Regions from separate parts of the Variovorax sp. RCC_210 genome, predicted to be linked through region 2. Evidence: riboswitches for the same ligand, from Rfam matches in the RefSeq annotation. Region 2 holds a riboswitch; the other holds the start of a gene.
What was found. A riboswitch is a leader RNA that binds a small molecule or an ion and turns the genes downstream of it on or off. The one in region 2 is predicted to bind glycine.
Positions count from the first base shown of each region.

Region 1 (3,396 bases), on a different contig from region 2:
GCCAGCGGGTCGCTGTTGGCCAGCGAGGGGTCGGCGCGCAGGGCCTCGTTCACTTCGACGATCTCGCCCGACACGGGCATGAACACGTCGGCGGCGGCTTTCACCGACTCGACCACGCCGGCCACTTCGCCCTGGGCAAAGCTCTTGCCGACTTCGGGCAGGTCGACGAACACCACGTCGCCCAGCGCGTCCTGCGCGTGCACGGTGATGCCGACGGTGGCGGCATCGCCTTCGGCCGCCACCCATTCGTGGTCCTTGGTGTACTTGATGCTCATGAAAAACTCCTCGTGGAAAAAATGTTTCGGGGTGCAGAGCCTAGCCGGGTCCGGGGGCGGTCGGCAGGCTCAGCCGCGGTAATAGCGGGTCGGCACGAAGGGCAGGGTCGAGACTTCCATCGGCACCGGCCTGCCGCGCACGATGGCCTGGATGCGCGTGCCCGGCTCGGCGAACGCCGTGGCCACGTAGCCCATGGCGATGCAGCGGTCGGCCGTGGGGCCGAGCAGGCCGCTGGTGACGATGCCGATGTCGTGGCCCTCGAAGGACTGCAGCAGCGTGCCGTCGCGCACCGGAATGCGCTCCAGCGCCACCAGGCCCACGCGCTTGCGCTTGAGCGTGTCGTGGTCGGTGTGGCCGGCCGCGCCCGGGGTGGCCGCGGCGAGCTGCGCCAGGATCCTGGCCGCACCGGGAAAGCCGCCTTCGCGCGCGCCACCGGCGCGGCGCACCTTCTGCATCGCCCAGTTGAGCGAGGCCTCGACCGGCGTGGTGGTGGTGTCGATGTCGTTGCCGTACAGGCACAGGCCGGCCTCGAGCCGCAGCGAATTGCGCGCGCCCAGGCCGATGGGCTTCACTTCGGGCTGGGCGAGCAGCAGGCGCGCCAGCGGCTCGGCGTCGGTGGCGGCCACCGAGATCTCGAAGCCGTCTTCGCCGGTGTAGCCGCTGCGGGTGACGAAGGCTGGCACCTTCGCGTCGCCGTCGCCGATCTGCACCGCGCCGCCGGTCATGAACACGAAGCGCTCGATGCCGGGCGACAGGCGCGCCAGCGTGGCGGCCGCCTGCGGGCCCTGCAGCGCCAGCAGCGCTTGGTCGGGCAGGGGCTGCACGGTGCAGCGGCTGCCGATCTTCTGCTGGATGTGCGCGATGTCGGCCACCTTGCAGGCGCCGTTGACGATCACGAAGAGCGAGCCGTTGCCTTCGTTGAAGAACATCAGGTCGTCGAGGATGCCGCCCTCGTCGTTCAGCAGCAGGCCGTAGCGCTGCTTGCCGGCGGGCAGGTCGATCACGTCGACGGGCATCAGGGTTTCGAAGGCGGCCGCGGCGTCGGGGCCGACCAGGCGCAGCTGGCCCATGTGGGAAATGTCGAACAGGCCGGCCGCGTCGCGCGTGTGCTTGTGCTCGGCCATCAGGCCGGCGGGGTATTGCACCGGCATGGTGTAGCCGGCGAAGGGGACCATGCGGGCGCCGAGCTCGACGTGCAGGTCGTGCAGGGGTGTCTTCAACAGGGTGTCGGAGGCGGAAGCAGCGGAAGCGGCGGGAGCAGCGGAAGCAGTGGAAGAGGCCATGGGGCACTCCAAAGGGGCAGACGAAATCCATGACGCAAGCCATGGGCCACCCCTGCTGTCCGCTTTACCTGAGAGATTCGCCCCACGATCGGGGTTTGCTCCTTCGGTGGGCCGTTGCACCGTGGGGTGCGGCGGCCTCTCTCCAGCAAGGAAACGCCGGTGTGCACCGGCGCCTTGTCAGTCCTTTTGCCTGAGCGTTCGGGAGACCCCTGCGCCTTCGGCGGCCCCGTCGCGCGGGGCTCTCTCCTGACCCGGGCGAGTGTAGTGGATCGCGGCGCGCGGGGCTTTGGCCTCAGTGAACGATTTCAGCCGGCGGCAGCAGCCGGTCGATGCGCTCGCGCAGCGACTCGGCGCGCTCGGCCCCGGCCGCCTTCTCGACCTCGCTGAGCATCAGCGCGGCAATGGTCATCATCGCCTCGCGGTCGCGCGCTTCGCGCAGGGCGTCGCGCATCTGCGACGCGAACTTGGGGTCGCGGCGCACGAACATGCGCTCGCAGATGTCGAACAGGAACATGCGCGTGGTCGCCAGCGAGCGCTTGCCGTCGAAGCTGTCGGCCGAGGTGCTGACCTGGATCGGGTCGACCGCCGGCAGCGCCGCCATGGCTTGAGCCGCCTGGGCGTCGCTGGCCGCTTGCGCGGCCTGCGATGCCTGCGATGCCTGCGATGCCTGCGACGCCAGTAGCGCGGCCTGGGCGGCAGCTGCAGCCGCCGCGTGCGGGTCTTGCAGGTAGCCGCGCTGCACCAGGGCCGACAGCGCCTGCTCGGCCTCGTCCCGCGTGCTGAACAGCGGGCTGAAGTCGGTCAGCGAGCGCCGGCCGTCGGCCATGAGCAGCAGCGCGCGCTCGCGCTGGCTGAGCGTGCGCTGGCGGCCCTGGAGTTCGTCGCGCGCCTTGTCGGTCTTGGTGGGAAACATGGCAGCCACAGCTTTTTCGGGAATCGAGGGCTGCAGCATCGTTGCAAGTGGTGACATCTTCATGAACGTTCTACTTACACGGGCAATCGCCGCTGTCGACCTCGGCCGCCTGCGATTTCCTTGCGAGTGAGCCACGGAACGGGAGTCGACCTCACACGCGCGTTCGTTTTCTTAGAAGCAGATGGCGCGAAGTCCTCCCCGTTGGACCGCTGCGCGGCAGTCAGACCAGTCCGAAAGCGGTCGGCCCCGCCCCCTGTCGAAACCGCGCGGCGTCGCGGGCTGGGGAGATGCCGAACAACCTGGCGTACTCCCGGCTGAATTGCGAAGGGCTTTCATAGCCGACCGCGTAAGCGGTCCTGGCGGCATCGCCGCTGGCCACGATCAGCTTTCTCGCTGCATGAAGGTGCAGCGTCTTTTGGTATTGCAGCGGGCTCATGCCTGTGGCCGCCTTGAAGTGGCGGTGGAAAGACGGCACGCTCATGCCGGCCAACTCGGCAAGCGCCGATACCGAAAGGGACGTGTCGACTTGCTGGCGTATCCGCTGGATCACCTCGCGGATTCTCGCCAGCTGGCCGTCCACGCTGAGCGCCTGTCGCAGCATGGGGGCATGCGGACTGCGCAGCAGTTGGTACAGCACCTCCCGCTCACGTCCTTTTGAAAGCGCGGCGATGTCATCGGGGCGATCCAGAAGCGCCAGCAGGCTGTCGAGCGCCTCCAGAAGCGGTTGCGAGACGGTCGCCACGCCGAATCCCATGGTTTGCGGCAATGTAGAAACCGGCGGCAGCTCGGTGACCAGGTTCGCGAGCATGGCGTGGTCGAGCGTCAGGCCCACTGCGACATAGGGCTTGTCGGTTTCCGCTTCGAGCACGCAACCGGTCGCGGGCAATTCGACGGCGGATGCGAAAGAGTGCGCCGTCCCGTAGC
Region 1 covers NZ_JBFUPJ010000006.1:328,818-332,213, forward strand. The annotation lists gene gcvH (glycine cleavage system protein GcvH) at 1-275, opposite strand, end outside; gene gcvT (glycine cleavage system aminomethyltransferase GcvT) at 345-1,559, opposite strand; glycine riboswitch at 1,605-1,715, opposite strand; glycine riboswitch at 1,732-1,818, opposite strand; gene AB6807_RS19825 (hypothetical protein) at 1,852-2,535, opposite strand; gene AB6807_RS19830 (AraC family transcriptional regulator N-terminal domain-containing protein) at 2,693-3,396, opposite strand, start outside.
Region 1: it holds a riboswitch for glycine, as region 2 does, so the genes downstream of both, gcvT (glycine cleavage system aminomethyltransferase GcvT) here and AB6807_RS33355 (ABC transporter substrate-binding protein) in region 2, are expected to answer to the same signal.

Region 2 (3,396 bases):
AGGTCGCCAGCAGGGGCGCCTCGTCGGTGAGGGTGTAGACGATGGTGGGTTGCTTCGAGCTCATGCGCTTGCTTCCGTAGATGCTGGTTGTCGGGTTGGCTGGAAATCTTCAGGCGGGATCAAACCGCCGGAATCCGTGATTGTCACCCGTCGGGGCCCGGTTCGGCCCGCCATGGGTGCGATCACCCCCACGAGGGGGCTTGTCAATGGGGGTTGCGCAGGGTGGTACGCAGGGGAGGCGCAAGGTGCCGAGGCGCTTCAGCGCAGCGGCAGGCTGATGGTGGCTGCCAGCGGCACGGCGTCGATGTGCTCGGCGCTGGCCACCACGAAGGCCCGCCCGGTGGCCGGCCCTGCGAGTTCGCCCAGCGAACGCCACAGGCAGCGCACCGAGCCCGCGTCCAGCGCCGCGGTGGGCTCGTCCAGCAGCACCAGCGGGCGGCTCGAGGCCAGCGCCGCGGCCAGCCACACCTTGCGCTTGGAGCCGGTCGACAGCATGAACATCGACTTTTCCAGGTGCGGCGTGAGCGAAAGGCCCTCGACCAGCGCCTGCCACCGTGCCTCGTCGAAGCCCGCGTCGCCCTCGCGCAGCGCGGCGGTGCAGGCGTGCACCGTGCTCTGGTCGAAGCGGTCGGTGGACGGGTCGACGAAGAACACGTTGCGCCGGTATGCCTCGGGCGCGGCGGCGAGGCTGGCGCCGGCCACCGTCAGGCCGCCCCTGGCCGGGAGCGCGCCCGCAATGACCTGGAGCAGCGCCGTCTTGCCGGCCCCCGTGTCGCCGTACAGCAGCGTGACGCCGGGGCCGACGCGGGCGCTCCAGTTCGAGGCGATGGCCGGCTGGTCGGGGTAGGCGAAGCCGAGCGCGTCGATCTGCAGGACGGGGGAAGAGGGAGCGGAGCTGGATGGGTTCATGGTCGCGGGCGACTTTATCAAGCGCTCGCGCGGCGTGGGCATGCAAACCTCCGACGCGAATTGCGATGCGTGGCTACCATTCGGCTCCATGAAAAAACTGCTCACCGCCGGTTTCCTCGCGTCGCTCACCTTGGCGCTCATGGCGGGCCCCGCGCTCGCCGCACCGGCCGCGCCCACCGCGCAGGTGTTCGATGCCGTGAACAAGCCCGAGGCGCTCGACCCGCAATGGCGCGTCCGGTTGTGCGCCTTGCTGCCGCAGCCCTGCGACGTGCAGCAGATCGGCCTGTACCGCCCACGCGGCGCCACGCCCGGCGACTACCTGGTGCTCTCCGCCGAGCCGCTGGTCATGGCGCGCGTGAAGCGAAGCACCGACGCCAAGGGATGGCAGCTCACCACGCTGAACGATTTTTCCGCCTATGCCGACGCGCTGAAGAAAGACGGCGCCGAAGGCTCCGGCCCGCGCGACATGCGCCTGTCGCTCGCGCCCGCGCTCTACCCGACGGCCGAGGGCAAGTGGGCGGTGGCCGTGCTGCAGACCGTGTCGGAGATGTACTCGGGCGGCGGCGCGTCGTTCGACACGGCGGACTTCGTGCCGCTCGAACGCGAACGTGAAGGCGAGGGCGAGGGCGAAGGCAAGGCGAGGAGTGCCGTGCAGCGCGGCATTCCCTTCTCGTGCTTCAAGATGATCCGCGCCTGCTTCAGCGAGAAGGACTACAAGACCTCCAAGCATTGCCACGACGAAAGCAACGGCAGCCTGCGCATCGCGTACGGCCAGGCGGCCAAGCCCGGCGCGCCGTACGACTGGCAGTACACGTGGCTGCAGAGCGAGTGGCCGCAAGGCGAGCCGCAGCGCGCCACCACCACCTCGCGCATCCGCTTCACCGCGAAGACGACCGAACGCGCGGACTTCTGCGGCGGCCCGCAGTAGACGTTGACTGCGGCGCAGCTTTCTCGCGGATTGCTGCTTTTGGCACGCAATCTGCTTTGAGAAGTTGATCCAGGAGAAATGCCGGCCCGATGCGTCGAGTTAGTGCATTACCGAAGGCGACAGCCCATAACGCTCAGGTCCCAAGACTGGATTTTTACTGACGCTGGAGAGCGCTGACCGGCCCCGTTGCAAGGGCCGAGGGCAGCCGCCGAAGGGGCAAGCCCTGTGCGATGTGCGCGCAGGGTGAATCTCTCAGGCAAAAGGACAGCAGGGGCACACCGCGCATTGCGTGCGGCGTGTCCTTGTTCGCTTCCGGAGCCGCTTTCTTCATGACCTGTTTTCCGCAACGCCGCCAGGCCGCCACGCTGCCACGCCGCATGCAGTACGTGTGCCGCGGCGTTGCGCGTGTTCGCGCCTTTCTTTTTCAACCGGAGAACTGATCCATGCTGACGAAACGACAACTGAAAGCCATGTTCGCGGGCGCGTTGCTGGCCACGGCCGCTGCCGCTGCCTTCGCGCAGGACGCGGGCAAGGTGCTGCGCCTGGTGCCGCAGTCCGACCTGAAGATCCTCGACCCGATCTGGACCACCGCCTTCGTCACGCGCAACCACGGCTACATGGTGTACGACACGCTGTTCGGCGTGGACGAGCAAGGCAAGGTGCATCCGCAGATGGTCGACAAGTACACCACCAGCCCCGACGGAAAAACCTGGACCTTCACGCTGCGCAAGAGCCTGGCCTTTCATGACGGCAAGCCCGTCACGTCCGAAGACGTCATCGCCTCGCTGAAGCGCTGGGGCCAGCGCGATGGCCTGGGCCAGAAGATGTTCACCGCGCTGGACAAGGCCGAGGCGGTGGACGCCAACACGTTCAAGCTGGTGTTCAAGGACAGCTTCGGCATGGTGCTCGACGCGCTGAGCAAGCCCTCTTCGAACCCGCCTTTCATCATGCCCGCGCGCGTGGCCGCCACGCCCGCCGACAAGCAGATCGACGACGCCACCGGCTCCGGCCCCTACATCTTCAAGAAGGACGAGTACCGCCCCGGAGAGAAGATCGTCTACCTGAAGAACACCAAGTACGTGCCGCGCACCGAGGCCCCCTCGGGCACCGCCGGCGGCAAGAACGTGTACGTCGACCGCATGGAATGGATCGTGCTGAAAGACGCGCAAACCCAGGCCAACGCGCTGGCCAACGGCGAGGTCGACATGATCGAGTGGGTGCCGTCCGAGCAGTACACGGCGCTGAAGAACAACCCCGCCATCACCATCGACAGCCCGGTGCCCAAGGGCTCGTTCGCGCTGCACCTGAACCACTTCATCCCGCCCTTCGACAACCCGAAGATCGCGCAGGCCGCGTTCATGGCCATCAACCAGGAAGCGCTGATGCGCGCGCAACTGGTGCACAAGGAGCTCTACAACAGCTGCGCCTCCATCTACCCGTGCGGCTCGGCCTATGCCTCCGACAAGGCGAGCTACTTCACCGGCAAGCCGCAGTTCGAAAAGGCCAAGGCGCTGCTGAAGGAAGCGGGCTACGACGGCAAGCCCGTGGTGCTCATGTAC
Region 2 covers NZ_JBFUPJ010000017.1:80,704-84,099, forward strand. The annotation lists gene AB6807_RS33340 (NADP-dependent isocitrate dehydrogenase) at 1-64, opposite strand, end outside; gene AB6807_RS33345 (ATP-binding cassette domain-containing protein) at 259-909, opposite strand; gene AB6807_RS33350 (hypothetical protein) at 998-1,837, shown strand; glycine riboswitch at 1,991-2,115, shown strand; gene AB6807_RS33355 (ABC transporter substrate-binding protein) at 2,281-3,396, shown strand, end outside.